2 linked regions of the Rhodopseudomonas palustris genome follow. The protein of the gene in region 2 interacts with the protein of the main gene of each other region in a pairwise test. Links are inferred from orthologs where the notes say so. Each region holds a gene or a part of one and is shown on either strand. Other genes may lie near its edges.

Region 1 (15,242 bases), 3.1 Mb from region 2 along the record:
GCCTTGCGGCGCATGGTTCGAGACGACGCTTCGCGCCTCCTCGCCATGAGGTTCTGCCCGTTGCGAGCAGTCCAAAGAGCGTTTCTTTTTCCTTCAAAGCAGAACTGTTAGTGCTTGATCTCGGGCGGCAGCTTGCCGCCGTTGGCGACCAACTTGCTCATCACCTGCTTGTGCAGCCAGATGTTCATCGACGCCGAGTCGTTCATGTCGCCACTGTAGCCGAGCTCCTTGGCGAGCTCCTTGCGGGCCGACAGGCTGGAGTCGATATCGAGCGCCTTCATCAGATCGACGATCGAGGTGCGCCACTCCAGCTTCTCGCCTTTGGCCTTCACCGCTTTGTCGAGGATCGGCGCCACATCAATCGACGGCGCGGCGGTCGACTGCGGCGCGGTTGGCGCCGTGCCCGCTGCACCGGTTGTCGCGGGCGCTTGCGCGCCGCCCGGTGACGCAGCGGCGCTGTCGCCGAAAATCGCGCTCATGATCTTGCCGAAAATACTCATGCTCACTCCCCCTGTTGCGATGCCATGCATCGTCGGCTTCAACAGCGAGCAGGCCGCATGAGTTCCACGCCGGATCAGCGACTGCCGAGTCTTCTGCACGGCGGCTGGTATCGACTCGTCCCAACCGTCCGCGTCGAAGCTGAACAATGCACACCCCGCACTGCAGCATCTTTACTCACCAAAGCTTGAGCAACGAAGGACGATAAGCGGCGTTAGGATACCATCACAGGTCGCGGCAAGATCAGGTCACAAGACCAGTTCGTTCGTGCTCTCGCGTCTGGCCCCTTCTGATCGTTTCGTTCCGCGCAAGAAGCGCCCGGCCCGCCGTCCTCGGCGTAACGGCCGGTGATCATCATGTCGATCATGGGAGGACGACACGCATGGCCACGACCTATTCATCTGCTCCACCCGCCATCGCTGCGGACGATCCCGCCCCCGTCGTCCATCGCATCGGCTTGGCCGACCTCGGCGCGGCGCTTCGGCAAGGCTGGGACGACTTCAAGGCGGTGCCGAGCCACGCGGTGATGCTGGTCTTGATCTATCCGGTGCTGGGTTTGGTGCTGGCGCGCCTGGTGCACGGCTACGCAGTGCTGCCGCTGCTGTTTCCGCTCGCGGCCGGCTTCGCACTGCTCGGCCCGTTTGCCGCGCTCGGGCTATATGAACTGAGCCGGCGCCGCGAGCTCGGCCAGCCGGCCTCGGCGTCGGACGCCCTGGCAGTGCTGCGGTCGCCGTCGCTCGGCGCGATGCTTGGCCTTGGCGCCATCCTGCTGGCGCTGTTTCTGGTCTGGATCGCGGCCGCGCAGGCGATCTACGTCTCGTTGTTCGGCTACGCGCCGGCTGCCGCGATCCCGGATTTCGTGCGGCGGGTGCTGACCACGCCGGAGGGCTGGAGCCTGATGCTGATCGGCTGCGGCGTCGGCTTCCTGTTCGCGCTGGCGGCGCTGTGCCTCAGCGTGGTGGCGTTCCCGATGATGCTGGATCGGCATGCCGGCATCGGCGATGCGATGGCCACCTCGCTGCGGGTAGTGGCGGTCAATCCGCTGCCGATCGCCGCCTGGGGCGCGATCGTCGCGGTGCTGCTGGTGATTGGGTCGATCCCCGCGTTCCTGGGGCTGGCGGTGGTGGTGCCGCTGCTCGGGCACGCCACCTGGCACCTCTATCGAAAGGTGGTCGAGCCCAATCCCAATCCGCCGCAGATCCCGCCGACCCGCGCCCTCAAGCGATCGGCGGCGGATTTCCCGGCCAACCTGTTCCAGTGGAAGCGCAACGGGACCTGAGCCGACTCATCGGCAAGCTCCCCACCTCGGCCGCCGATCGTTCTCAGAGGTCGGCGGCCGTTTTGTGCATTGCGGCAGATCAAATCCCTCGATCCGGCCTGAATACTCATTCACGACCTCCGTATTTATGCGTATAATGCATGGGAACGGACCAGATTGTCCGAAGGTCTTAACTCGGACGGCGGAGCTGATCGGCACTAGATTTCCGGTGAGACGGCGTGCGAGGCGGAGACCGGAACCAGATTGCGGCGAAAATGCACTATATTTCAGCTCGGAATGCCCCGAGGAGCGAGATCATCTCGTCCTCCGCCCCAAGCTGAGAACAGATCTCGGAGGCGAGCCAGCGCAGAAGGGTTAATCATTCCTTCCCGGCGGTATGCACTGACGGATTAGCTGCGGTGCAGCATTTACGCTGCTGATTTCGCGACTCGTCGCCTATATTCCTTTCGACGCTTCGGTTCTTCCGAAGAACTGAATCGTGGACAAGGAGACCATCCAATGCTGCTTTCGCTTATCCGCGCGATCCGCGCGTTCCGGGACTATCAGCGTAACGTCGCTGAGCTGTCCCAGCTCAGCGATCGCGAACTGGCCGACATCGGACTTGACCGTTCGGACATCCCGCGCGTCGCTTCGGGTCACTACAACGGCTGACCCGTACCGCCTGTTTCTGCCTTCTACGGCCAACGCCCGCCTCCTGGCGGGCGTTGTCGTTTGTGCGAGGCTTTGAGCCGTGCGGCCGGGCCTGAAACGGATTTGACCCGCGGCTGAATCGCGCTAGCTGTAGCCGATGACCAGCAGAACAGCCCCCGCCTCACCCGTCGTTCACGTCATCGGCGCCGGCCTCGCCGGCTCGGAAGCCGCTTGGCAAATCGCCCGCGCCGGTGTGCGGGTTGTGCTGCATGAAATGCGGCCAGTCCGGACCACCGAGGCCCACAAGACCGATGGTCTTGCCGAGTTGGTGTGCTCGAATTCGTTCCGCTCCGACGATGCCGCCAACAACGCGGTGGGGCTGCTGCACGCTGAGATGCGCAGGCTTGGCTCATTGATCATGCAGGCGGCCGACGCCAATCAGGTCCCGGCCGGCGGAGCGCTCGCAGTCGATCGCGACGGCTTTTCAGCCGCAGTCACCAAGGCACTGGCCGAGCACCCCCTGATCGAGATCTGCCGCGAGGAGATCGACGGCTTGCCGCCGCAGGAGTGGACCAACGTCGTGATCGCAACCGGCCCGCTGACCTCAGCACCGCTCGCCGACGCGATCCGAGGCCTCACCGACGAGAGCGCGCTGGCGTTCTTCGACGCGATCGCGCCGATTGTGCACCGCGACTCGATCGATATGTCGGTCGCTTGGTTCCAATCGCGCTACGACAAGGTCGGCCCTGGCGGCACCGGCGCTGATTATCTGAATTGCCCGATGACCCGCGAGCAGTACGACGCCTTCGTCGACGCGCTGATCGAGGGCGAGAAGGTCGACTTCAAGGATTGGGAGAAGGACACGCCGTATTTCGACGGCTGCCTCCCGATCGAAGTGATGGCCGAGCGCGGCCGCGAGACGCTGCGGCACGGCCCGATGAAGCCGGTCGGCCTGACCAATCCGCACAACCCGACGGTGAAGCCCTACGCCATCGTCCAGCTCCGGCAGGACAACAAGCTGGGCACGCTGTACAACATGGTCGGCTTCCAAACCAAGTTGAAGCACGGCGCGCAACTGCGCGTTTTCCGTACTATTCCAGGACTCGAAAACGCTGAATTTGCAAGGCTTGGCGGGCTACATCGCAACACGTTTCTGAACTCGCCTAAATTGCTCGATGAAAGCCTTCGGCTGCGCGCTTCGCCGCGGCTGCGGTTCGCCGGGCAGATGACCGGCTGCGAGGGTTACGTCGAATCCGCGAGCATCGGACTGTTCGCCGGACTGGCCGCTGCGGCCGACCTGGTGGGCCAGTCGCTGGCCCCGCCGCCGCCGACCACGGCGCTCGGCGCCCTGCTCGGCCACATCACCGGCGGCCATATCGAAACAATCGACGCCGGTCCGCGCTCGTTTCAGCCGATGAACATCAACTTCGGCCTGTTCCCGCCACTCGCCAACCCGCCGACAAAGGGGCCGGACGGCAAGCGCCTGCGCGGCCCGGAAAAATCGGTTGCCAAGAAGCAGGCGCTCAGCGCTCGCGCCCTCGCCGACATCGACGCCTGGATCGCCGCGCACCTGAAGCTGCCGAAGGCGGCGTAGCAGCCGGACGTCGCCAGCGATCCGGCCCTAGCGAAAGGGCTTGCTTCGGCTCGCCCGCCACAGCGTCCACAACGTCGCCAGGCGCGAACGCTCGAAGGGAGTGAACGGATCGCGCTCCGGCCCCGCGAGTCTGTTGAGATCGCAGCGTGCGAGCCCAAGCGGCAAAAAGGCTGGGCGGACCGCTGCCGGCAGCTCGATCAGCTCCTGAAACGCCTGATCGAGATGCTTGCGCGCCTCAGCGACCACCTCAGTGAGAGCAGCACGCAGCGCCGCGGTCGACTGGCCGCTGAACACCTGCTCCAAATCGCAGCCGTGCCGCTGCAGCACATCGTTCGGCAGATACAGCTGGCGACGCGCGGAATCATAAGGCAACCGCGCCACGATGCGCGCGACTCCGACCACGACGCCGGCGTGCCGCGCCACGTGCTCGACCGCGTCCGAAGCCTGCCCGGCGCCCTGCGCGAGCACCCGCGCGGTCAGCGAGATCAGCGCGCCCTCGGTCTCGACGAGATGCGGCTCGAGCACCGTCCAGTCCGGCATCGGGTCGTTGTAGAGGTCGAAAATGTGCGCCTCGATCAGCCGCGTCAGCGGTTCGACGGGCAGCGCATGCTCGGCGATCGCGCGCGTCAGTTCGGCCGCGACCGGATTGCCTTCGGCGCCGCCATGCGCGGTGCCGGCGAGCAGATCGGTCCACCACTGCAGCCGGACCTCCCCGGGCAGCGGCTGGCTGACCTGGCTGCGCACGCGCACGATCTCCGCGTTGAAGGCAGCGAGCGCGAGTAGCGAGCGGCGTTTCTCCGGCGGGACGAACAGCGTCGCCGCGTAACGGTCGAAGTTGGCCTCGCGCACCAAGCCGGCGCAGAACGCGGCAGCGCTGGTGCTAGCGGCGGGCTCGCTCATGGCACCGCAATTAGCGCTGCCGCAACGCGCCGCCGTTCGCCGATCATGATGTTGTAGGTCCGGATCGCCGGACCGGTTTGCATGGTGTCGAGTACGACGTTGACACCGCGCAGTGCCTCGCGCAGTTGCCGCGGCGCGATCCAGACGTCGGCGCCGGTGCCGACGATCAACGTGTCGATCGCGTTGGCGTTATCGAACACCCGCTGCAGGCTATAGCGGTCGATCTGCTCCGGCTTGGTCACGTCCCAGCCCCACACCGCATCCGGCAGGAACAGCAGCGATCCCTGATGCGACATGTCGGCGAAGTAGAACCCGCCTTTGCCATAGGCATCGATCGCGGCCGTTCGCGGAAAATGAGGAATCTCTGAGCGCTGCGCCACGAGCTAGCGTCCCTCGTCGAGCGTTGGCGTCATGCGGCGGCACCTTACAGATTTGCGCCGATCGCAACGACCGGCGCCTGCGCGTCAGTGCGGTGGCACTGCAACGGTTCACCCCGCCAGGGCCGGCCACCTTAAACGGCGGCCTGCCCGGCTAAGGTCATTATCGCTTCTTCGGCTTGCCGGCCTTCGCCGGCTTGGATGCCGGCGCGGCCGGTTCAGGCTCGACGAACTGGGCCGGGATCTCTTCGGCAGCAGCGGGCGGCGCCACCGGCTCGGGCTTGGCCGGCTTCTCTGCCGGCTCATCGAGCCGATGGGTGCCGACACCCAGATAGATCAGGATCGGCGCCGCAATGAAGATCGATGTGTAGGTGCCGACCAGCACCACGCCGAACATCATCACCGCGGTAAACGAGTGGATCGCATGGCCGCCGAACAACAGCAGCGCGAGCAGCGCCAGCGTCACCGTGACGTGGGTGATGATCGAGCGCGACAGCGTCGAGTTGATCGACTCGTTCAGGAGCTGCGGCATCGGCATCTTCTTGTAGCGCCGCAGCATCTCGCGGATACGGTCGTAGATCACGACCGTGTCGTTGAGCGAGTAGCCGAGAATAGTCAGCAGCGCCGCGATCGAGGTCAGGTCGAAGTCGACCTGACTGATCGACATGAAGCCGATCGTCAGCACGATGTCGTGGACGTTGGCGATCATCGCGCCGAGCGCGAACTGCCATTCGAAGCGGAACCAGAGATAGACCAGAATGCCCAGGATCGCGACCATCAGGCCGAGCATGCCGAACGCGAGCAGCTCGCTGGAGACGCGCGGGCCGACCACTTCGACGCGGCGATAGTCGACCGAGTCGCCGAGCGCGGCGCGCACCTTCTGAACTGCCACCTGCTGCGCCTGGTCGCCGCCGGGCTGCTCGGCGATACGGATCAGCACTTCGGCCGGACCGCCGAACTGCTGCAACTGCACGTCACCGAGACTGAGCTTGCTCAGCGTATCGCGCATGCCGGCGATATCGGCCGCGCCGGAATGGGCGCGAACTTCGAGCAGCGTGCCGCCGCGGAAGTCGATGCCGAAATTCAGCCCGTGGGTGAAGAACAGCGTGATCGCGGCGATCGACAGCACCGCCGAGATCGGGAAGCTGATGCGGCGGAAGCGGGTGAAATCGAAGTGAGTGTTATCGGGAACGATGCGCAGCGACGGCAGCCAGCCGAAGATGCTGACGACCGTCAGCACCACGATCAGAACGCCCAGCCCGACCAAAATCCAGTGTGTCACGTGTGGCTCTCTCGGATTCGATGCGTCAGATCGGCACGTGGTGCGGCCGCTTCCAGCGCACCCAGGTCGCGACGATCAGTCGGGTCAAAGTGAAGGCGGTGAACACCGTGGTGATGATGCCGATGCCCAGCGTCACCGCGAAACCGCGCACCGGACCGGTGCCGATATAGAACAGCACGGCGGCGGCAATGAAGGTGGTGATGTTGGAATCGAGAATTGTCGCCAGCGCGCGTTTGAAGCCGGCGTCGATCGCCGAGATCGCGTTTCTGCCTGCACGAATCTCCTCGCGGATGCGCTCGTAGATCAGCACGTTACTGTCGACCGCGATGCCGACCGTGAGCACGATGCCGGCGATGCCGGGCAGCGTCAGGGTTGCATTGAGCAGCGACAGGACGCCGAAGATCATCGCAACGTTGACCGCGACCGCGAGGTTGGCGAACACGCCAAACAGCCGATAGGTCAGCAACATGAATACGATCACCAGGATCGAGCCGACATAGGCGGCGCGTTCGCCCTTCTCGATCGAGTCTTGTCCAAGGCCCGGACCGACGGTGCGCTCCTCGATGATCGTCAGCGGTGCCGGCAGCGCGCCGGCGCGCAGCAGGATCGCAAGGTCGTTGGCGCCCTGCACCGTGAAGCTGCCGGAGATCTGGCCGGAGCCGCCGGTGATCGGCTCGCGGATCACGGGCGCGGAAATCACCTCGTTGTCGAGCACGATGGCGAACGGCAGACCGACGTTCTCGGTGGTGGCGCGGGCGAATTTGCGGGCGCCGTTGGTGTTGAAGCGGAACGAGACGATCGGCTCGCCGGTGCGCTGGTCGAAGCCGGGCTGCGCGTCGGTGAGATCGGCGCCGGACACCAGCACCTGCTTCTTGATCACGTAAGGCTGCTTCGGCGACGACGCGCTCATCAGCAGTTCGGAATCCGGCGGGACGTTGCCGCCCATCGCCTGATCGCCCGACACCGAGCTGTCGACCATCCGGAAGTCGAGCTTGGCGGTCTTGCCGAGCAGTTCCTTCAGCCGGGTCGGATCCTGCAGACCGGGCACCTGCACCAGAATGCGGTCGGCGCCCTGACGCTGGATCAGCGGCTCGACGGTGCCGAGTTCGTTGACGCGGCGTTCGACGATCTGAATCGACTGGTCGACCGACTGACGGACACGATCGGCGATCGCGGCTTGCGGCACCGTCAGGCGGATCAAGCCGCCGCCGGCGTCGGAGACTTCAAGGCTGCGCTGGCCGTTGGAGCCGAGCAGACCGCCGAGCGGCTGCGACAGCTCACGGAGCTTGGCGAGTGCGGCCGGAACGTCGGTGTCTTTGCTGATCCGGACTTCGACCGAGTCGCCCTTGGTCGCGAGACCGGTGTAGGCGATGCGGGCTTCGCGCAGCACCCGGCGGGCGTCGTCGCGAACCGAATCGAGCTTGTCCTTCTTCACCGAATTGGCGTCGACCTCGAGCAGGATGTGCGAGCCACCCTGCAGGTCGAGGCCGAGCACCAAGTGACGCTGCGCCCATTTCGGCCAGCTCTTGACGGTGCTCTCGGGGAAAAAATTGGGAACGGCGCAAAGGCACACTGCCAGCGCCGTCAGGATGATCGCCAGCGCCTTCCACCGTGAGATATAAAGCATCGAGTTGTCCCGTCAGAAACCGAAAGAGGCGAAGCGTCCAAGCATCAGCTCGACGCGGTGTCGTCCTTCGCCGGTTCGGTCTTGTCGCCCTCGGTCTTGGCCGGAGCGTCCTTGTCCTTCTTGCCCTTGGCCTTGCCGTTGGCTTCGGGAGCATCCTTGACCGGTTCGCCCTTGGCGCGGACGCCGGTGATCATCTGGCGCATCTGGCGCGCGCGAATCCCGTCGGCGAGTTCGAATTCGACGGTATCGTCATCGATCACCTTGGTCACCTTGCCGACCAGACCGCCCGAGGTGATGATGGTATCGCCGCGGCGAATGTTCTTCACCATCTCGGCGTGCTCTTTGACCTTCTTCTGCTGCGGACGCAGGATCAGGAAATACATGATGACAAAGATCAGCGCGAACGGCAGCAGCGACATGATCATGCTGTTGGCGTCGCCGCCGGCAGCAGCAGCCTGGGCGTAAGCGGGCGTAACGAACATTCGGATTCCCCGTGAAAGCAAGCGAGCCGGCCCGGCGCGGAAAGCGTCGGCCGGGGGGCGCAAATTCGCGCGGACTATAACCGCCGCGGTCCCAATTGCAACGTCGCCACCCCGCTCATTGCGCTCTCATTTCCGTGGGTTGCCGGGGGTGGCACAGCCCGATATGGCTGCGGCATCAGGAAGTGCAAGCATGGCCAAAAAGACAAAATCCCGCCCCGCCAAAGCCGCCCCGAAGTCCGCCGCCCGCAAGCCCGCCCGCGCACCGGCGGCAAAGCGCCGCCCGCCGGCGACGCCTCCCGGCGCATCCCTCGAGGGCGCACTGCTGGAGCGGATCGCCCACGCTCTGGAGGGCATTTCCGCCCACCTGGCGGGCACTTCCGCCGCTCCGGCCGATGCCGCGCTGAATTCGGCCGACGCGTTCATCTGGCAGCCCGAGGGGTGGCTCGCGCCGGTTCCAAAGGTCAGCCGGGTCGATCTGTCGCTACTGCAGGGCGTCGACCGGATGCGCGACACGCTGATCGAAAATACCGAGCGGTTCGCCACCGGCCTGCCCGCCAACAACGCATTGTTGTGGGGCGCGCGGGGGATGGGCAAATCGTCGCTGGTCAAAGCCGCTCACGCGCATGTCAACGCGCGGCCCGACGTCGCCGGCCGGCTGAAGCTGATCGAGATTCACCGCGAAGACATCGAGAGCCTGCCGGCGCTGATGACGCTGCTGCGCGCTTCCGACCTCCGATTCATCGTGTTCTGCGACGATCTGTCGTTCGACGGCAACGACGCCTCATACAAATCGCTCAAGGCCGTGCTCGAAGGCGGCATCGAGGGCCGCCCCGACAACGTCATCCTGTACGCGACGTCGAACCGGCGGCATCTGCTGCCGCGCGACATGATGGAGAACGAGCGCTCGACCGCGATCAATCCCGGCGAAGCGGTCGAAGAGAAGGTGTCGCTGTCCGATCGGTTCGGATTGTGGCTCGGCTTCCACAAATGCAGCCAGGATGAATTCCTGGCGATGGTGCGCGGCTACTGCGCCCACTACGACATCGCGATCGACGACGAACAGCTCGAGCGCGAAGCTCTGGAATGGTCGACCACGCGGGGCTCGCGCTCCGGCCGCGTCGCTTGGCAGTTCGTGCAGGATCTCGCCGGCCGCCTCAAGGTGCGACTCGGAACCAAGTAGTCGCCAGCGCAGCTCCGGTCCGAACAAATTATTCGGACCGGCTCGGAGGTTACCGAGTTCGCAAACTGAACTCCTCGTCCGTAAACTGCAGTCTCGATTCGCGGACACGCGCCGTCACACAGGCGGCCGTGTTGCCGCGTCGGCGATGGCGACTTTGGGGGCAAGGCCGTGCGCACTTCGATCATTTGTGTTTCCGCCGTGCTGGCGGTGAGTTGTGGCGCGGCGGAGGCTGCGGATCTGTCGCGGGCACCGGCGACCAAGGCCATCACCGCCTGGAATTGGACCGGCTTCTATCTCGGCGGCCATCTCGGTGCCGGGTTTGGAACCGCCAAGGTCGACAACCCGTTTGGGCCGTCGATCTACGGCGACACCGTGCGCGCACCTAAAGCCCTCGCCGGCCTGCAGGCCGGCTACAACTGGCAAGTGCACGGCTCGCCCTGGGTGCTCGGCGTCGAAGTCGATGCGTCGGCGATCGATGCCGACGGCACCAACACCTGTCTGGCCTACTCCGGCCAATTCGTCTCAGCGAATTGCCGCGTCCGCGAGCATGTGGTGGGCACCCTCACCGGCCGGCTCGGCCACGCGTTCGGCCCCGACGGCCGCTCGCTGATGTACGTCAAAGGCGGCGGCGCGTTTCTGTTCGGCAACTTCCGGATGACGACCAACGCGCCCGACTATCTCAATCAACCGTCGGCCGAGCTCGACACCACACGCTGGGGCTGGACCGTAGGCGCTGGCATCGAACACGCACTGTCGTCACGCTGGGCAGTGCGCGCCGAATACGACTACGCCAATTTCGGTCACCGCGGAATCGACGGTCCCGGCGGCGGCTTTCTGCAGACACCGTTCAACCCGAGGACCTTGGTCGACACCGCCGGAGCACCAACGCAGATCCGTCAGGACATGCACCTGATCAAGCTCGGGCTGAACTATTACTTCGGCCGCGGCGACGGCGCATTCGACTCGGTCGCGCTGCTACCTGTGAAGGCGCCGGCCGGCACCTCCTGGTCGGCCTGGCAGTTCGATGTCGGGGCGCGCTACTGGTACAGCCACGGCCGCTATCAGAACGACCTGACCCTGAACACCATCAACGCCCAGCAAGAGCATCTGGTGTCGCGGCTCACTTATGAGAGCGAAGGTCATTCCGGCGAAGTATTCTGGCGGATCGACAGCCCACACAGGCTGTTTCTGAAGGGATTTGCCGGCGGCGGCGGACTGGTAGCCGGCAAGATGAACGACGAAGACTGGTTCCCGACCGATCAGCAAAACGCCACGGCGTATTCCAACACGGATCACAACAAGGTCACCGGCACCATCGCTTACGCGACGCTCGATGTCGGCATCGATCTGTTCGGCGACGCGTTCGGCAAGCTCGGCGTGTTCGCCGGCTACAACTTCTATCGCGACCGCAAGGACGCGTTCAATTGCCGCCAGATCGCGCTTGCTATTCCCACGGCATTCTGCGGATCGTCGGAGGGAATCTCGATCAGCCAGTATGAAGACTGGCACTCGCTGCGGATCGGCGCGAACGGCACTCTGGCTGTCGCGCCGAACACCAAGCTGCTGATCGATGCCGCCTACCTGCCCTACACGCATATTTCAGCGCTCGATATCCACCACGCCCGCACCGATGTTGCGAGCAAGGACTCCCCTGCCTGGGGCACGGGCCGCGGCGTTCAGCTCGAAGCGATCCTGACTTACGATATCACGCCGACATTCAATGTCGGCGTCGGCGGCCGCTACTGGGCGATGTGGGCGACCGACGTCGAGACCGCGGGCTTCGGCAGTCCGGTGCCCACCCAGTTGCTGCCGATCCGGGTCGAACGCTACGGCACCTTCGTGCAGGCGTCGTACAAGTTCGATCGCTGACTCCGGTCGGGTCGCCGGCAGTTCGTTCAGCACCTCGCCGGCCGGCTCAGCCTCCGGATGGAGGCGAGGCAGTCGCCCTGCTCTCGTCTGGCACGTCGCCGCCCCGGCCGGCGGCGGTCCGGCGGAGGACACGAGGCAGCAACATCGGAACCCGCTCCCGATACTGCTGGTAGGTCGCGCCGAATTCGGCGATCAGGTCGCGCTCCTCGAATTGCAGCGCGATCAGGATGTAGATCGTGATGACGACCGCGAACAGCAGATGACCCGCCGTCATCTCGGGCGTCGCCCAGAACACGATCAGGAAGCCGAGCATCAGCGGGTGCCGCACCAACCTGTACAGCAAGGGCGTCCGGAACGCTGGGCGCAAAGGCTCGGTGCCGCGCATCGCTGAGAAGCTCTGGCGAAGCCCGAACAGATCGAGGTGATCGATCATGTGGGTCGACGCCAAAACCAGCACCCAGCCCAGCCAATACAGCCCGACCAGCAGCCAAGCGGCGATACCGCTGGTGCTCCAGACCACGACCGGAATCGGCCGCCACTGCCAGAACAGCAACAGAAGCAGCAGGCTCGTCAGCAGCACGTAGGTGCTGCGCTGGCACGGTGCGGGCAGATGCCTCGCCCACCACTGCTTGAAGCGCTGGCGCGCCATGATGCTGTGCTGGATCGCGAACAGACCGATCAGTTGCAGATTGATGAGGACGGCCTGGCCCGGACTGGACGCGGCGCCGACGTCGATGGATTTCGACACCAGCGTGTTGCCGAAAAAGCCGGGCGCGTAGATCATCGAGACGAGGAACACGGCATAGCTCAGGAGACCGTAGGTCGGGATCAGGAGACGTTTGATCATGAGTGCGTTTCCGGTTGGGTCGCCGCCGCCGGCGGCAAGCGATGCGGTAACGACCGCCATTCGACGGCGATCAGGCGCGATTGCTACCGCCTCACCGTCCCCTGCCCGTCCCCTCGGCGCGCTCCGGGGCAGACCGAGGCAGATGTCGTGACCGGGTTTTGGCTCCAGACCTTTGGATTTCCTGAGATCCGCAGCTTCGACGGTCCGGTCAGGCTCAATCTGCGCAAAGGGCTGGCGCTGCTGGTCCAACTCGCGGAGGCGCGCGCAGCGGTGTCCCGGGACGTCGTCGCCACCTTGCTGTGGCCGGACAGCGCCATCGACGTTGCCCGCGCGCGGCTGCGGCGCTTGCTGCATCGCATCGAGCAGGCGCTCGGTCAGCCGGTGTTCGAGACCGACCGGACCAGCCTGCGTTGGTCACCCTCGGTCGAACTCAGCGTCGATGCGCAGCTGTTCGAAACCGCCTGTGAACGCGCGGATTTCGGGCAAGCCTGCGGCTATTATCACGGCGATTTCCTCGCCGGCTTCGCGTTGCCGGACTGTGCCGAGTTCGAGGAGTGGGCGTTCTTCCGCCGCGAGGCGCTGCGAGGACGCTACCTGCACGCACTGGAGCGCTTGGTGCAGGACAGCAACGCCGCCGGCGATCATGCAGCGGCCGCAGTTCGTGCGACGCGTCTGGTGGAATTGGATCCGCTCAGCGAGATCTACGGCCGCCATCTGATCCGCAGTCTGCTGCTGGCAGGCGACCGGCAGGCGGCGGAACGCCATCACGCCGCACTGACCAGGCGGCTGCACGATGAGCTCGGGGTGGCGCCCGAGGCCGAGACCGAGGAGTTGCTGCAAGAGGCGGCGATGCCGACCGCTCTCGCTATCCCGGTGACGCGATATGCCGAGGGCGACAACATCCACTTGGCGTATCAGACCTTCGGCAGCGGCGAGTTCGACATCCTGGTCATGCCGGGGTTCGTCTCGCATGTCGAACGGGTGTGGGAGCATCCGTCGTGCCGGGCGTTTCTCGTTTCGATGATGGCGCTCGGCCGGCTGATTATCTTTGATCGCCGCGGCGTCGGGCTGTCGGACCGGGTCGGCTCGGCTCCGAATGTCGACGTCACCGCCGAGGATATCGGCACCGTGCTGCGGGCTGCGCAGTCGCGCCGCGTCGTGCTGTTTGGCGCATCCGAATGCGGACCGGCCTGCATCAAATTCGCGGTCGATCATCCTCGCCTCGTCGCGGGCCTGATCTTGTTCGGCTCGCTTGCCAAAGGCTGTCGCACCCCGAACTACCCGTACGCCTTGACGGTGGAGCAGTTCGAGATTTGGCGCCGGCAGCTGATCGGCGCATGGGGCAGCGCAGCCGGCATCGAGACCTTCGGCCCCAGTCTGGCACATGACGCCAAATCAAAAGCGTGGTGGGCCGGACTGCTGCGCGCTGCATCCAGTCCCGGCGGCATCTGGGCGGTGCTCGCAGCTTTGCGCGACGCCGACGTCCTGGAGCTGCTGCCCAAACTATCCGTGCCGACCTTGGTGCTGCACCGCCGCGGCGACCGCGCCGTCCGGATCGCGGCGGGACGCGACATGGCCGCTCGGATCGTCGGCGCCGAATTCGTCGAGCTCGACGGCGACGACCACTGGTTCTTCGCGGGGGACCAACGCCCCGTACTCGACGCCATCAGACAGTTCGTAAGCAACCTTCGCCGCCCGAGTCCGACGCGCACGCGGCCACGTACATAGAGTTGTGAGTGCAGCTTCACCGATCGCGGCGTCCAAACAAAAATGCCCGGCCTTTCGGGCCGGGCATTTCTTCTTCCCCAGTATCGCTCAACCGCGTTGCTCAGGCGCCGTTGAGGAACTTCAGCGGGTCGACCGGGGTCGATCCCTTGCGGATCTCGAAGTGCAGCTGCGGTGAAGACACCTCGCCGCTCTGGCCCGACTTGGCGATTACTTGGCCGCGCTTGATGGTCTCGCCGCGCTTCACCATCAGCTCGCTGGCGTGAGCGTAAGCCGAGACGTAACCGTTGGAGTGGCGGATCAGCACCAGATTGCCGTAGCCCTTGAGTTCGCTGCCGGCGTAGGCGACGACGCCGTCTTCGGCGGCCTTCACCGGCGTGCCTTCCGGCACCGACAGGTTGATGCCGTCGTTGGACTTGCCGTTGGTCTTGGCGCCGTAGGCCGCGATCACCCGGCCGCGGGCCGGCCAGCGGAAGCTCGGCAGCGCTCCAGTTGCTTCGGCCGACTTCACCGGCGCAGCTTCGGCCGGCGCAGCAGCTTCGGGAGTCTCGGTCGGCGCCACCATCCGCGCCTTCTGCGGCGGTTCGGCCGGGACCGTCGGAGCGACGTTGGCCATCCGCACCTGCGGAGCCGCCATCGGGGCGGCGGCCGGCGCCTGGATCGGCGGCTGTGCCGGCGCGAGACCCGCGACCTGGGCGCCCGGCACGTTGATCTTCATGCCCGGCTTCAGCTTCGTGGTCGTGGTGAGGTTGTTGTAGCGCGCCAGCTCGCCGAGCGAGATGTTGTTGCGGCGCGCAATGTTCATCAGCGTGTCGCCGTTGTTGACGTAGTGCACGCGCGCCGGGGCCGGCGCAGCGGTCGCAACCGGACGCGGAGCCGGCGGAGCGCCCATCGGCGCGGCGACCGGAGCTGCCACCTGGGCGGTCGCAGTGGCACGGCTCGGGATCACAAG
Region 2 (15,398 bases):
GAACGCGCCTACCTGCTGCTCGGCTGCCTGATCGGCATCGCCGGGGGCCCGCTGCAGGCCGCATCGCGCACGCTGCTGATCAGGATCGCCCCACGGGACCGGATCGCGCAGTATTTTGGCTTGTTCGCCCTCACCGGGAAGGTCACCTCATTCATCGGTCCGCTGCTGATCGCGAGTGTCACGGCGTTGGCGAGCAGCCAGAAGGCCGGTATGGCCGTGCTGGTGCTGTTCTTCGTCGCCGGATTGGCGCTGCTGACCCAGGTCCGGCGCTCGGCGGACTGATCGCGCCGGTGCGTGGACAAACACGCCGACCTGGTCTATAGGAGCGGGCATGATCCACCTGACCGCCTCGTACTGGTACTTTTATTTTAGCAGCTCGCTGGCGGCGGGAGGATTTCGCGCGATCTGACGATTGCAGCATCAAAATCCGAAAAGCCGCCAGACCTGGCGGCTTTTTCGTTTGAGCCGGCAGGTCTCCTGACAAGGAGCAACTGCCGTGTTGACCACCACAGACGACCTTCGCCTTCAGAAAATCACCGAGCTGAGTACGCCTGCTGAGGTGATGGGCGAGATTCCGCGCACACTGACCGCAACGCGTACCGTTGCGGCGAGCCGCAGCGCGATTCATGCCATCCTGACCGGAGCCGACGACCGGCTCCTCGTCGTTGTCGGCCCCTGTTCGATTCACGATCCGGCCGCGGCCATGGACTATGCCAGCCGTCTGGCGGCGCTGCGCGAGACCCTGGCCGACCGGCTCGAGATCGTGATGCGGGTGTATTTCGAAAAGCCGCGCACCACGGTGGGTTGGAAGGGACTGATCAACGACCCCGATCTCGATGGCAGCTTCCGGATCGACAAGGGGCTACGGCTGGCGCGTGAAGTGCTGTCGGCCGTAAACAATCTCGGCCTGCCAGCGGCGACCGAATTCCTCGATCTGATCACGCCGCAATACATCGCGGATCTCGTCGCCTGGGGCGCGATCGGCGCGCGCACCACCGAGAGCCAGATCCACCGCGAACTCGCGTCAGGCCTGTCATGCCCAATCGGCTTCAAGAATGGCACCGACGGCAACGTCCGGATCGCCGCGGAGGCGGTGAAGTCCGCGGCGCAGCCGCATCATTTCATGGCGGTGACCAAGGGCGGGCGCAATGCGATCGCGGCCACCACTGGTAACAGTGATTGCCACGTCATCCTGCGCGGCGGCGTCACACCGAACTACGATGCCGCAAGTGTGGAAGCCGCCGCAGCGGTACTCGGCAAGATCGGCCTGCCGCCGCGCCTGATGATCGACGCCAGCCACGCCAACAGCAGCAAGCAGCCGGACAACCAGCCGAAGGTAACGGCCGATATCGGGCGTCAGATGGCGGCTGGCGAGAGCCGCATCATCGGCGTGATGATCGAGAGCAATCTGGTCGCCGGTCGGCAGGATGTGGCGCCGGGTCGGCCGCTGCAATACGGCCAGAGCATCACCGACGGCTGTATCGACTGGGCGACGACCGAGACGGTGCTGCACGAGCTGGCCGATGCGGTCGAGAGCCGGCGAGCTGCGCAGCACGCCGCAAGCGCTCAGCAGAAAGGTGCTGCGGCGTGAAAAACGAAGCGGGACAGCAACGCGAACGGTCGCTGTCCCGCTATTCGTCGTCCTTTGTTAGTGTCGGAAGTGCCGGGTGCCGGTGAACACCATGGCGATGCCGGCGTCGTCCGCAGCCTTGATCACTTCGTCGTCGCGAACCGAGCCGCCGGGCTGGATCACTGCGGTGGCGCCGGCTTCGATACAGGCCAGCATGCCGTCGGCGAACGGGAAGAACGCGTCGGAGGCCACCACCGAGCCCTTGGTCATCGGCGCGGCGAGCTTCATCGCCTCGGCCGCATCCTGCGCCTTGCGGGCGGCGATGCGGGCGGAGTCGACGCGGCTCATCTGACCGGCACCGATACCGACAGTGGCGAGGTCCTTGGCATAGATGATGGTGTTGGACTTGACGTGCTTGCCGACGCGGAACGCGAACTTCAGGTCACGCAGCTCGGCTTCGGTCGGCTGCCGCTTGGTGACGACCTTCAGCGCCATGTCATCGACCACCGCATTGTCGCGGCTCTGCACCAGCAGGCCGCCGGCGACGGTCTTGTAGGTCAGGCCGTTGGCGCGCGGATCGGGCAGCGCGCCCGCCAGCAGCAGCCGCAGGTTCTTCTTCGCCGCGACGATCGCGATCGCTTCGTCGGTGGCGTCCGGCGCGATGATCACTTCGGTGAAGATCTCGGTGATGGCGCGCGCCGCTTCGGCGTCGAGCGTGCGGTTGAGCGCGACGATGCCTCCGAACGCCGAGACGGAGTCGCAAGCCAGCGCCTTCTTGTAGGCGTCGAGCAGGCTCGATCCCTCGGCGACGCCGCAAGGATTGGCGTGCTTGACAATGACGCAGGCCGCGGTACGCGCCGCGTCGAACTCGCCGACACACTCATAGGCGGCGTCGGTGTCGTTGATGTTGTTGTAGGACAGCTCCTTGCCCTGCACCTGGCGCGCGGTGGCGACGCCGGGGCGCTTCTCGGGCGTGGCGTAGAACGCTGCGGTCTGGTGCGGATTCTCGCCGTAGCGCAGCGATTGGATCAGCCGGCCGCCGATCGCGCGGAAATCCGGGGCGTCGGTCTTGAGCTGCAGCGCGAACCAGTTGGAGATCGCCGCATCATAAGCGGCCGTGCGCGCATAGGCCTTGGCAGCGAGGCGCTTGCGCAGCGGCAGCGTGGTGGCGCCAGAATTGGCGGCGAGTTCGTCGAGCACCGCCTGGTAATCGCTAGCCTCGACGACCACCGCGACGTCGTCGTGGTTCTTGGCCGCGGCGCGGATCATCGCCGGGCCGCCGATGTCGATGTTCTCGATGCAATCCTCGTAGGATGCGCCTTTATCGACGGTGGCTTCGAACGGATAGAGGTTCACCACCAGCAGGTCGATCTGCGGGATGCCGTGCGCGGCCATCGCCTGGGTGTGTTCGTCGTTGTCGCGAATCGCCAGCAGGCCGCCATGCACCTTCGGATGCAGCGTCTTGACCCGACCATCCATCATCTCAGGGAAACCGGTCAGCTCGGAGACGTCCTTGACCGGGAGTCCCGCGGCGGCGATCGCCTTGGCGGTGCCACCGGTCGAAACCAGTTCGACGCCATGGCCGGCGAGCGCACGGGCGAAATCGATCAGACCGGTCTTATCGGACACGGACAACAGGGCACGGGTGACGCGACGAGGATTCTGGGTCATGGGGCACGATCTTCTGTTGGAAGGAAAGCTATGCCCAGGCGCGCGGCAGATACGTCCCGCGCTTCCCGATGGTGCTCCATCCTAACGTCGCCAGTCGCGCGAGGCGTGGGTTCGGTAGCAGTTTTCACCGCTCTCGACAACGGCGACCAAGGTCGCCGAAGGCTTCATATTTCAGGGAATGCGCCTCAGAGCGGCAGTTCAGGCTCGTGGCGGGCGGCGCGGCGGGCACTGGTCGCCTGCGGCGACGCATTGGAGCGGATAAAGCTCCAGCGCAAGTTCGGCGCTTCGATCGAGTTCTGCCGGATCACGATCTGGGTCGAGCGCCGCGGCCCGTCATTGCCAGCCAGGAACACGGTCTCTTCAAGGTCGACCTTGTCGTCCGCCGCCTCGAAGGTCCAAACCTCGCGATTGGGCAGCACCAGCATCACGCCGCGGGCGTCGTGCAGACGGCTGGCCTTGACCAGCGGGTGCAGGTGGAAGCGCACGGCATAGTCGGCCTGCGCGGCGCGGTGTCGGCCGCCCTGCACCGGAGACAAGCTATCCTCACCGTCGACACGGCTGCCGTCGTGCTTCACCATGAGGACACGCCGATGCAGCACGCCGAATTTGTCGCGGTAGCCGTCGTGCGACGTCGTCAGCAGCACGCCGCCGGCAACTTCTTCACGGCGGTTTTCGACTTGACGCGGACCGCCGACCACCGGCGCGCCGTGCAGGAAGCGCTTCATCGCCGAACGCTCGACGAAGCTGCAGGACGATGTGTCGTGGCAGGTGACGGTGGAGTGCGCCACCGTCGAGCGGGCAAAGCCGCGCCAGCTCTCGCGATTGGTGGTCGGCATGCCGCTGTTGATCACGATCCGGCACGGGCCCGACGACAATTCGAACGACAGGCAACCGGCATGCGCCTCCTGGCTGACGTTGGCGGGCGGCGGCGTGCCGGCATCGACGATCACCAGCGTGGTGCCGGCGTCGATCCGCTGGTAGCCGGAATGCGGCATGCTGGCGAGCGGCGTGCCCTGGCTGTCGTCATAGGCCAGCAGCGTCGCGAGCAGATCGGACGGCGTCGCGCTCATGCCATTGAACAACGCGAAATTGCCGTCGCCGTGGCGGAAGAACCGCAGCATCGGCATCATCCGGTCGATCGCATTGAGGAGCGCCGGCGGCGGCGCGATGTTGCGGGCCGCGAAGGTCTGGCGGAGTGGCAACAGGTCGATCAACAATTCGATCAGCGCGCTCGGATTGCGCGAGATATGGCCGCCATCCGGGAGAATCTGGCGCTGCAGCTCGTCCGACAGCTTCTTGGTGGCGCCGCGGATCTGCCGCGCCTGGTTGGCGAGGCACAGCGACGCGTAGCACAGCGCGATCAGCACCTGCAGCCGCGGCACGCCGTCCTGCACATCGAGCAGCGCGTAGCGCAGCGCTCGGATTTCGCGGGTCAGGCCGCGCAAGTAACGACGATAGAACTTGCCATCGGTGTCGGACAGCACCAGCGGCGCCTGCGACAACAGCGAGATCACCCGTCGCGCCAGCACGTCCGGCCGCCGCCCGACCGGGCCGGTGCGCGACATGTTGCTGAGCCAGTCGTCGACCAGCGAACGGGCGTTGGCCCGAGTGATTGCGGTGTCGGCGGCGCGCAGATGGCGCAGCCAGCCGAAGCCGAGCAGCGCAGCTTCCCAGTCGTCGGAGGGCGGTTCGAGATCGAAGATCGAGCGGCCGTGACAGGTGACGATCTTACCTGCGAAGACAAAGCGGCCGGCATAGACTTCGGCGGCGCGGGTCGCATCCGCGGTACGCAGATCGTGCGGCGCGATGATCAGCCGATCGGTGCGGCCGGGCCACAGCCGGGTCACCGCCACCGAACCACCGGAGGCGCGCGCCATCACGGTCCGCGCGAAGCGGCCCATGATCAGCGCCGAAATTCCTCTGCGGGGGGTGGCCGACACCTGCGCTAGAGCCCCGGGTCGTTGGTAAGCATCACGTTGCTGCCCCCTACGGACGGCCGACGTCAGACCGCGCAAGACGTCGGACAATCGTCCAGTCCGGTACAGCTTCGACTGAAACGGCTCTGCAGACATGCGCGCAGCGGAGACGAAAGATTGTTCTGGACCAAAGCAACCTCAAGTTAACGAAAATTCGTTGCGAATCCTTTTAATCTGGAATTGGCGTTCACACACCCTGGCGATAGGCGAATGTGGACGGGCGCTGCTGCGCCACGCCCCACGGCCGATCAAACTTGAAGAATTACAACGACTTCACCAGCCGCGCGGCATAGAAGCCGTCGAGCCCGGCGAGCCGCGGATCGCTGTGCGGCAGATGGCACGGCAGGGTCCGCAGCGCACCATCTGCGGTGACGATCTCGGCGAGACCAGCGACTTCTGCCGGATCGATCGGCTGCCGGCGCATCGACGACTCGGCGTCGAGCAGCGCGGCGATCGCCTGCTCGCCCTCCTCGGGCTCGAGCGAACAGGTGCAATACACCAGCGTACCGCCAGGTCGCAGCAATGACGCCGCCTTCTTCAACAGCCGATTCTGAACCGCAGCGAGCGCGCCGATGTCGCTCTCCTGCTTCAGCCAGGCGACGTCGGGATGCCGCCGGATCGTGCCGGTCGAGGCGCAGGGCGCATCGATCAGCACCGCGTCGAACTCGGCGGTCGCATCGCCCCGCCATTCGGCCGCATCGGCGACGCCGGTTTCAACCTCGAGCGATAGCCGCGCCAGGTTTTCGCGCAATCGCGCGACTCTGGCCGGCGAACGGTCGATCGCCGTGACCCGGGCGCCGGCGGCGGCGAGCTGTGCAGTCTTGCCGCCAGGGGCCGCGCAAAGATCGGCAACACTCTTGCCGGCGATATTGCCGAACAGCCGTGCCGGCAGCGCGGCGGCCGCGTCCTGTACCCACCACTGGCCTTCATCAAAGCCCGGCAGCATCCGCACCGAGCCCTGCAGCAGCGTGCGCACGGTGCCGGTCGGCAGCACTTCGCCGTGCAGCCGCGCCGCCCAATGCGCCGGGTCGGATTTCACCGTGAGGTCGAGCGAGGGTTCGTGGCTGATCGCCTGCGCGATCGCACGCGCGATCTCGGCCCCGTAATGTTCGCTCCAGCGTGCCAGCAGCCATTGCGGCACGTCGGGCGTTCCGGCCGCCAGTTCCTCGACCAACGGCTGACCTTCCCGCGCACAGCGGCGCAGCACGGCGTTGACGAGACCGGCATATTTGGCAGCGCGACGGTCGGATTGCACCAGCCGCACCGACAGATCGACGGCGGCATGGTCCGGCACATCCATCCAGAGAATTTGCGCGGCGCCGATCAACAGCGCGCTCTTGGCGCGCGGCGCATCGGTCGGCACGCCGCGATCGAGCAGCTTGGCGAGCAGCCCTTCCAGCGTTCCGAGACGACGCAAAATCGTCGCGACCAGCCGGCGCATCAGCGCGCGGTCACGATCCGACAGTGTCTTCAGACCCGGATGCGCGGCCGGGCCTTCGAGCTGGTCGTCGAGCATGCGGCGCTTCTGCAGCACGCCGTCCAGAATGTCCGCGGCAATGCGGCGCGCAGCGAGGCCGGGCACCTCGGAAGCTTGGGCGAATCTTGGAGCAGGCATGGATTGAGGGTATCACAGCAGGAGGAGAGACGCCGCGCGAGGCCGCGCGCTGGTCTGCCGTGGATGGCATTCGAATATGCCAAATGTAAGAATCGCCGTAGCCCCTGCCGGTGATGACCTGCGCCCCGCGCGATGAAGAAAGGCGTCCGCCGATGACAAATCCCGATCCGAAGTCCGCCACCATGGATGCCGCCTCGCCGCGCAAGGATCTCCCAGAAGCGGCCAAGCGCGCCCTCGCCGAAGCCGAAGCCCGCCGGGTCGAAGCCGCCAAGCATGCCGAAGCGCGCGCCAAGGAAGTCCAGGGTCCAAAGGGTCCTGAGCCGACCCGCTATGGCGACTGGGAAGTCAAAGGCATCGCGTCGGATTTCTGAGCCTTGGCGGAGCGCCAAGCTCATCACAACCAGTGATTGCGCAGAATTATTGTGCCATTTGCCGACTCGGGCTATCGCACGAGTATGTCCCCATATCCGAGAACGAACCCGGTTCGGATTTCGCGGCTGCCCTGGCGCAGCCGACTATGGCCATGGGTGTTCGTGCTCGGCGTTGCGGCCGGCACCATGCTGCCTGCGCGGCATTGGCTGCTGCATCTGCCTTGGCTGCAGCCGCCGGCGTCGCAGGGAATAGATAACGACAGCGAAACGGTGTGGCGGCGCGCCGGCAATCCGACCACGCGGCACCCGGTCGACGTGCTGTACACCATCGACGGCGACACCTTCGATGCGCGGGTGCACCTATGGCCGGGCACGGACCTGCGCACGCGGGTGCGCCTGCGCGGCATTGATGCGCCAGAGCTGAAAGCGCAATGCGCCCGCGAATTGCGGATGGCCGAGGCCGCCGCAGACGAGCTGCGCCGGCTGCTCGCCGAGGGCGAGGTCGCGATCTACAACATCGGTCCCGACAAGTATCAGGGCCGCGTCGTGGCGGACGTTGCAACCAAACGCACCGCCAACGTGTCGAACGCACTGCTCGACGGCGGCTATGCCCGCGCCTATGGCGGCGGACATCGCGACGGCTGGTGCGGCGGGCGCTGAGGTTTAGGCGACTGCGCCGAGTTTGGGCGGCCCGGCAAGATCGAGAGCCGGATCGGCTTCGGCTGTCTGCGTTGCCAGCGACGGCGCACTTTCGGACCCCTCGATCTGCGACGCGAACGGGCTGTCACTCTCGACGACCGGCTTCGGTTTGTCGGCCCAATGCAGCGTCGTGTAGTCGAAGCCGTTGACGATGGTCGGCTTCACCACCTCGAAATACGGCGAGATGTCGAAGTCTCGCGGCATGTACAGCGTCGAATGCCGGATGTGCAGGATCTCGCGCCGCGCCGCGCGGCTGCCGGCCTTGGTGATCTTCGGCAGGATCGGATAGCGCACCGCCTCGAACGCCTGCGCGATCAGCGCCGAACAGATGATCTTGGTCGGATCGCCGGAGCCGAGCGCGATCATCCGTCGGCGCCAGCGCTGCGGCACCGGCAGCGGCACCAGATAGCGCATCAGGTCGATGATGTTCTTGGTGTCGTAGCCGAAGCCGATGCGATTGATCGCATAGCGGCACACCGTGTGGCGGTCTTCATAAGAAAGGCCGACCGGGCGACACACCCGCGTGTGGTAGGCAAGGTGCCGCGACAGTGGCGACGAACTCACCCCCTCGCCGATATTGGCCTCGACCAGCACGTGCGGCTCGCCGTCCGGCTCGGTGACACCGTCGATCGGGCCGACATACAGCGCGGCGTGCGACCAAGTCGATTGCGTCAGATACTTGATGATGCCGGCGATCCGGCTGTTGCCCTCGACCAGCAGGACGTCGCCGGGCTCCATGATGGTACGGAGATGGTCCGGATCGCTCGGGGTGAACGGCTCGTAGCCCGGCTCTTCCTTCTGCAAGTAGCTGGCGATCAACTTGCCGATAGTCTCGAGCACCACACCCATTGCCGCGCTCCTGCGGGATCATGCTGCGACATCGTCACATCGCGTTCGTGGATGATCGTCGAGCAAAGCCGTTGCAGTTTAGTTCATCTGATTCCTCGCGCAGTTACGCATCGTTCACCACGAACGGTTGCCGGCCGGAAGCGATTCCGGCAAGTTGACGAGGTTGGCCGGGCCGTGTCGCCTCGCCGAAACAGTCGGCGGACGACGCGAAACGCGACGGAGTTCAACACATTGGTCACAGTCGCGGGACGCCGTGCCGTCGCCCCACCGGATAGTCGCCGCGCCGGCCGCCATTGGCCGCGCCGGTCGATCGCCCCGGCCGCCTCCAAGCTTTCGGAAACCATGCCATGACGATTTCGCGACGCAGCCTGCTCGAGGGCTTGCTCGGCGCTACTGCCGGGCTTGCGTTGCTGCCCGTGTTGGGCGGGCGGGCGAACGCCGCTCTGCCGCGCGAGGCGGAGGTCGTGGTGGTCGGCGCCGGCGCCGCCGGGATCGCGGCGGCGCGGCGGATCGTGGCGGCCGGCCGCAAGGTAATCGTGGTCGAGGCCGCCTCGGAGATTGGGGGGCGCTGCGTCACCGATACCACCAGTTTCGCAGCGCCGTTCGACCGCGGCGCGCGCTGGCTGCACAACCCCGACAGCAACCCGCTGGTCCGGCTGGCGCGCAGCTCCGGCTTTGCGGTGACGCCTGTCGCCCCCGGCCAGAAGGTCAGGATCGGACGCCGCAACGCCCGTTCGCGCGAGACCGAGGATTTTCTGGCGGCCTTCGTCCGTGCCAGCCGCGCCATCAGCGATGCGTCACGCGGCAAGTCCGATATTTCCTGCGCGGCCGCGCTGCCGAACGATCTCGGTGATTGGGCGGCGACGATCGAATATGTGCTGGGCCCGGCGACGACCAGCAAGGACCTGCGCGCGCTGTCGGCGATGGACGCGGTGCGGACGCTGGACCGCACCGCGCTGCTCGGCTGCCCGCAAGGCGTCGGCAGTCTGCTGACCCAGCTCGCATCCTCGCTGCCGATTGCACTGTCGACCCCGGTGAAGCGGATCGTGTGGAGCGGGCGCGATCTCGCGGTCGAAACCACAGCCGGCCGGATCGGTGCGCGCGCCATCATCGTCACGGCGTCGACCAATGTGCTGACCTCGGGCAATCTGGGGTTCTCCCCCGAACTGCCGAAACGGCAGCTCGACGCCGCAGCACGGCTGAGCCTCGGCAGCATCGACCGCATCGCGCTGCAGTTCAAAGGTAACCCGCTCGGGCTATCGCGCGACGAGACCATCATCGAACGCGCCGACGACATCCGCACCGCGACGCTGGTGGGCAATATCGGCGGTACCTCGCTGTGCACGGTCGACGTCGCCGGCTCGTTCGGGCGCCAGCTCGCCGCGCAGGGCGAAGCCGCGATGCAGGATTTCGCGATCGAATGGCTGGGCAAGCTGTTTGGCAGCGACATCGCAGGCGCGGTCGAACGCAAGGCGGTGACGCGCTGGAACGAGATGCCTTACGTGCTGGGCGCGATGTCGGCGGCGGAGCCCGGCGGCCAGCCGTCGCGCAAGGTGCTGGGCGAGCCGCTCGGCAATCTGTTCTTTGCCGGTGAAGCGACCCACGAAACGCTGTTCGGCACGGTGCAGGGCGCCTGGGAATCCGGCGAACGCGCCGCCGACGCCGCGCTGAAGAAGATCGGCGCCGTCAAGGAGCCCGCGCCGGAGAAGCCCCTACGCAAACAGAAGCCGCGGCGCGAACCGCAGCGTCAGCGCGAGCAGCGCCCGCCCGCCACCGCGAGCGGCACGCCGTCGTGGTGGCGCTGAGCGGCCTCAGCCGCGCAGGCTGCCGCCGGTCTTCTTGGTGACTTCCGCCACGATCTTGGCCGCGACCGCTTCGATCTCCTGATCGGTCATGGTCTTGTCGCGCGGCTGCAGCGTCACGGCGATCGCCACCGACTTTTTGTCAGGATCGATGCCCTTGCCTTCATAGACGTCGAACACGCTGACCGAGGTGATCAGCTTCTTGTCGACGCCCTGCGCGGCGCGGACGATATCGGCAACCGCGACCTTGCGATCGACGATGAAGGCGAAGTCGCGCGACACCGGGTGGAACGCAGACAGTTCGAGCGCCGGCTTGGCGCGGGTCGGCCGCTGCTTCGGATCGGGGATCTTTTCCAAGATCACTTCGAACGCCACCAGCGGGCCATCCGCCCCGAGCTGTTCGAGCACCCGCGGATGCAGCTCGCCGAAATAGCCGAGCACGTTCTGCGGCCCGATCTGGATCGCGCCGGAGCGGCCCGGATGCAGCCAGGCCGGCAGCTTGTTGGTGGCAATCTGCAGCCCCGCCATCGGCGCACCGGCCGCAGCCAGCACCGCGAACGCATCGGCCTTGGCATCGAGCGCGGTCGCCTGCGCCGAGCCCGACCAATGCCGGCCGAGGCCCGCGGAGGACGCGACACCGCGGCGGACGCCGCTCGCAGCCATGAATTGATCCTGCGGCCGGTCGCCCTTGAACACCTGCCCGACTTCGAACAGCGACAGATCGGGCGAACCGCGATCGGCGTTGGCCTGTGCGGCGGCGATCAGGCCGGGCAGCAGGCTCGGCCGCATGTCGGACAGATCGGACGCGATCGGATTGGCGAGCGCCAGCTCCGGCTGGCCGCCGCCGAACGCTTCGGCGAACGGCTTGGAGATGAACGACCAGGTCACCGCCTCGGTCAGGCCGCGCGCCGCCAGCGCGCGCTTGGCGCGGCGGGTGCGATTCTGGATCTGGGTGAGTACCGGCTTGCGCGGGGCATCGCCGCGCTCGAACGGCGTCAGCGGCACCTTGTCGACGCCGACGATCCGGACGATTTCCTCGACGATATCGGCCTTGCCATGAACGTCGCTGCGCCACGACGGCACCGCGACCTTCACCACCGGCGCCTGCCCGACGACCGTGAAGCCGAGGTGATTGAGGATACGGCGGATCTCGGTGAGCGATACTTCGATGCCGGCCAGACGCTTCACCTCGGCGAGCGGGAAGTCGATGATCTTGTCGTCGGCGAACGGATTGCCGACCACCACCGCCTCCGACGGCGTGCCGCCGCAGAACTCCATCACCAGCTTGGTGGCAAGCTCGAGCCCAGGCAGCATGAAGGCTGGATCGACGCCGCGCTCGAAGCGGTAGCGCGCATCGGTGTTGATGCCGAGCTTGCGGCCCGACTGGGCGATGTTGATCTCGTTCCACAGCGCCGATTCGATCAGCACGTCGGTGGTCTCGGCCGAGCAGCCGGACAGCTCACCCCCCATGATGCCGGCGAGCGATTCGACGCCGTGATCGTCGGCGATCACGCAGACTGACGAATCCAGCGTGTAGGTGCGGCCGTCGAGCGCGAGCAGCGTCTCGCCGTCCTTGGCGCGGCGCACCACCAGATTGCCCTTCACCTTGGCGGCGTCGAACACGTGCAGCGGGCGCGAGCGATCGAATGTCAGGTAGTTGGTGATGTCGACCAACGCGTTGATCGGGCGCAGTCCGATCGCAGTCAGGCGCTTCTGCAGCCATTCCGGCGACGGGCCGTTCTTGACGCCCTTCACCAGCCGCAGCGCGAAGCCGGGGCACAGCGTGCTGTCTTCGACAGTGACACTGACCGGGCACGGGAATTCGCCCTTGATCGGCTTGATACCCGGGTCCTTGAACTTGCCCATGTCGGCGGCGGCGAGATCGCGCGCGATGCCGTGCACGCCGGCGCAGTCCTGCCGGTTCGGCGTCAGGTTGATGTCGAGCACCGGATCGCCGAGCCCGGCCCAGGCCGCATAGGCGGCACCGACCGGCGCATCGGCCGGCAGCTCGATGATGCCGTCGTGATCCTCGGAGATCTGCAATTCAGCGGCCGAGCACAGCATGCCGCGGCTCTCGACGCCGCGAATATTGCCGATGCCGAGCGTGAAGTCCTTGGCCGGAATATATGTGCCGGGCGGCGCGAACACCGTGACGAGGCCGGCGCGCGCATTCGGCGCGCCGCACACCACCTGCACCGGCGCAGCCCCGTCACCGACGTCGACCGTGCAGACCTGCAGCTTGTCGGCGTTGGGATGCTTGGCGGCCGTTAGCACCTTGGCGATGGTGAACGGCGCCAGCACCTTCGCCTTGTCCTCGATGCCCTCGACTTCGAGCCCGATCATGGTGAGCTTGTCGGCGAGCTTTTCCAGCGGCTCGTCGGTGTCGAGATGATCTTTCAGCCAGGAGAGGGTGAGTTTCATCGGTTGTTACTTCCGTCTGGCAGCGCGGAGAGACGCGCCGTGCTGAATCGTCGAAACGGTGCCCGCGTCGCCCTCACCCCACCCCTCTCCCGCTTGCGGGAGAGGGAGCAGGCCGTGCCGAATGGTGAGGCTACGCGAATGCATCTACTCATCGCCCTGGTCGTTCGCGGCACCCGCGTCAGAGCGAGGCTTCGCCGCGCGCTTGGCGCGCACCCTCTCCCGCTTGCGGGAGAGGGTTGGGGGGAGGGCCCTTGCCGCAAGCACATCCGCAATGCTCTGCAACACCCCTGCTCGATTAGTCATGACTTCATGATTGCTGAAGCGGATCACCCGAAACCCGCGGGCCTCGATCGCGGCCGTGCGCGCCGCATCGGAGCGTTCACCGTCATCGGGAAAATGCCGACCGCCATCGAGCTCGACCACCAGCTTTTTCGCGTGGCAGGCGAAGTCGGCGATGTACGGCCCGATCGGCACCTGTCGCTTGAACGAGACGCCATTGAGACGCTTGTCGCGCAGCTCGCCCCACATCAGCCGCTCGGCCTCGGTCGACTTCTTTCGCAGCTCGCGCGCATGCCGGCGCTGGCTCGGCGACACGTTCCAGGTCGGTTGCTTCGGATCGTCCATCGCAAGCTCCGTCCCCGCGTCGCCCTCACCCCAACCCTCTCCCGCAAGCGGGAGAGGGAGTTCGCCGTGCGGCGTTGCGAGGTCTTCAATCATCTCGACAACTAATCATCTTAATTACTGACGCCCGCGTTCAGGCAATGAGTTCCCGCAAGCCGCAGTCTGCCCCCTCTCCCGCTTGCGGGAGAGGGCTGGGGTGAGGGCACTTGCCCCACACACTGCGCCTGCAAGACTCACGAACTCAATCCGCCCGCCAGCGTCGGGATGTCGAGCGGCTTGAAGCCGTAGTGATTGAGCCAGCGCACGTCGGCTTCGAACAACTGCCGCAGATCGCTCATGCCGTATTTCAGCATCGCGATGCGATCGATGCCCATGCCCCAGGCGAAGCCCTGATACTCGTCCGGATCGAGCCCGCAGGCGGTGAGCACGTTGGGGTGCACCATGCCGCAGCCGAGAATCTCCAGCCAGTCCTCGCCTTCGCCGAACCTGATCTCGTCCTTGCCGCGGCGGCACTGGATATCGACTTCCAGCGACGGCTCGGTGAACGGGAAGAACGACGGCCGAAACCGCATGTTGACGTTGTCGACCTCGAAGAACGCCTTGCAGAACTCGTGCAGGATCCACTTCAGGTGGCCGAGGTGCGAGCCCTTGTCGATCACCAGCCCTTCGACCTGATGGAACATCGGCGTGTGGGTCTGGTCCGAGTCGCTGCGATAGGTGCGGCCGGGACAGATCACCCGGATCGGCGGCCGCTGCGACAGCATGGTTCGCACCTGCACCGGCGAGGTGTGGGTGCGGAGCAAGAGGCGCGAGCCGTCTTCCTTCGGGTTGAAATAGAAGGTGTCGTGCATCTCCCGGGCCGGGTGGCCTTCGGGGAAGTTGAGCTTGGTGAAGTTGTAGTCGTCGGTCTCGATGTCCGGACCTTCGGCGATCGAGAAGCCCATGTCGGCGAAGATCGCTGTGAGCTCGTCCCACACCTGGCTGAGCGGATGCAGCCGGCCCTGCTCGGCGGCGGGCTCGCGCATCGGCAAGGTGACGTCGATGGTTTCGGCGGCCAGCTTGGCGTCGAGTGCCGCGGCCTTCAGCACGTCGCGGCGGGCGGTCAGCGCGTCGGTCACCGCCTCCTTGGCGCGATTGATCGCCGCGCCCTCGGTCTTGCGCTGCTCGGGGTCCATCTTGCCGAGCGTGGCGAGCAGTGCCGAGATCGAGCCCTTCTTACCGAGCGCCCCGACACGGACCGCTTCCAGCGCGGCTTCATCGGCCGCTGCGGCGATGTCGGCGAGGATTTGGGATTGCAGGTTTTCGAGATTGGACATGAGCCGCCGTTCCCCTCAAGAAGTCATGCCCGGGCTTGACCCGGGCATCCATCGCTTCTCGAAAGATGGATCGCCGGGTCAAGCCCGGCGATGACGGTCAACCCGTTGAACGTCGGGGCCGCCGATGCGGCCTCGAATGAACCTTAGGCTGCGAGCGCAGCCTTGGCCTTCTCGGCGATCGCCTGGAACGCCGCCGGCTCGTTGATCGCAAGATCCGACAGCACCTTGCGATCGACGACGATGCCGGACTTCGACAGGCCGTTGATGAACACGCTGTAGGTCATGCCGAACGGACGCACCGCGGCATTGAGGCGCTGGATCCACAGCGCGCGGAACGTCCGCTTCTTGCGCTTGCGATCCCGGAACGCGTACTGGCCGGCCTTGTCGACCGCAGCCTTGGCGGTGCGGATCGTGTTCTTACGACGACCGCGATAACCCTTGGCGAGCTTGTAGACCTTCTTATGCTTGGCGTGAGCCGTCACACCGC

The links.
Region 1: the proteins of pheT (region 2) and secD interact in binary tests that used the Escherichia coli proteins (3 or more experiments, as listed by UniProt). The link is inferred for Rhodopseudomonas palustris from one-to-one orthologs.

What each region holds. Positions count from the first base shown.
Region 1 is NZ_CP058907.1:3,111,757-3,126,998, forward strand. The notes cover bases 5,887-8,738. They hold secD (protein translocase subunit SecD), read right to left. Parts: upstream 8,188-8,738; coding sequence 6,586-8,187; downstream 5,887-6,585. Other genes in these bases: secF (protein translocase subunit SecF), read right to left, coding at 5,887-6,560; yajC (preprotein translocase subunit YajC), read right to left, coding at 8,232-8,669. Also shown: HZF03_RS14240 (DUF3597 domain-containing protein), read right to left, coding at 108-500; HZF03_RS14245 (DUF2189 domain-containing protein), read left to right, coding at 881-1,777; HZF03_RS14250 (DUF1127 domain-containing protein), read left to right, coding at 2,276-2,428; methylenetetrahydrofolate--tRNA-(uracil(54)-C(5))-methyltransferase (FADH(2)-oxidizing) TrmFO, read left to right, coding at 2,565-4,001; HZF03_RS14260 (phytoene/squalene synthase family protein), read right to left, coding at 4,029-4,901; HZF03_RS14265 (Mth938-like domain-containing protein), read right to left, coding at 4,898-5,281; more of secF, read right to left, coding at 5,442-5,886; HZF03_RS14285 (ATP-binding protein), read left to right, coding at 8,860-9,849; HZF03_RS14290 (outer membrane protein), read left to right, coding at 10,018-11,718; mddA (methanethiol S-methyltransferase), read right to left, coding at 11,765-12,565; HZF03_RS14300 (bifunctional AfsR/SARP family transcriptional regulator/alpha/beta hydrolase), read left to right, coding at 12,713-14,293; HZF03_RS14305 (peptidoglycan DD-metalloendopeptidase family protein), read right to left, coding at 14,394-15,242. UniProt on the Escherichia coli protein: Part of the Sec protein translocase complex. Interacts with the SecYEG preprotein conducting channel. SecDF uses the proton motive force (PMF) to complete protein translocation after the ATP-dependent function of SecA.
Region 2 is NZ_CP058907.1:30,932-46,329, forward strand. The notes cover bases 10,269-13,276. They hold pheT (phenylalanine--tRNA ligase subunit beta), read right to left. Parts: upstream 12,975-13,276; coding sequence 10,563-12,974; downstream 10,269-10,562. Other genes in these bases: HZF03_RS00185 (flavin monoamine oxidase family protein), read left to right, coding at 10,269-10,556; HZF03_RS00195 (endonuclease domain-containing protein), read right to left, coding at 13,119-13,276. Also shown: HZF03_RS00145 (MFS transporter), read left to right, coding at 1-282; HZF03_RS00150 (3-deoxy-7-phosphoheptulonate synthase), read left to right, coding at 497-1,591; purH (bifunctional phosphoribosylaminoimidazolecarboxamide formyltransferase/IMP cyclohydrolase), read right to left, coding at 1,649-3,241; HZF03_RS00160 (heparinase II/III family protein), read right to left, coding at 3,427-5,142; HZF03_RS00165 (RsmB/NOP family class I SAM-dependent RNA methyltransferase), read right to left, coding at 5,480-6,832; HZF03_RS00170 (DUF1674 domain-containing protein), read left to right, coding at 6,985-7,203; HZF03_RS00175 (thermonuclease family protein), read left to right, coding at 7,288-7,863; HZF03_RS00180 (YiiX/YebB-like N1pC/P60 family cysteine hydrolase), read right to left, coding at 7,867-8,751; more of HZF03_RS00185, read left to right, coding at 9,099-10,268; more of HZF03_RS00195, read right to left, coding at 13,277-13,598; pheS (phenylalanine--tRNA ligase subunit alpha), read right to left, coding at 13,829-14,911; rplT (50S ribosomal protein L20), read right to left, coding at 15,055-15,398.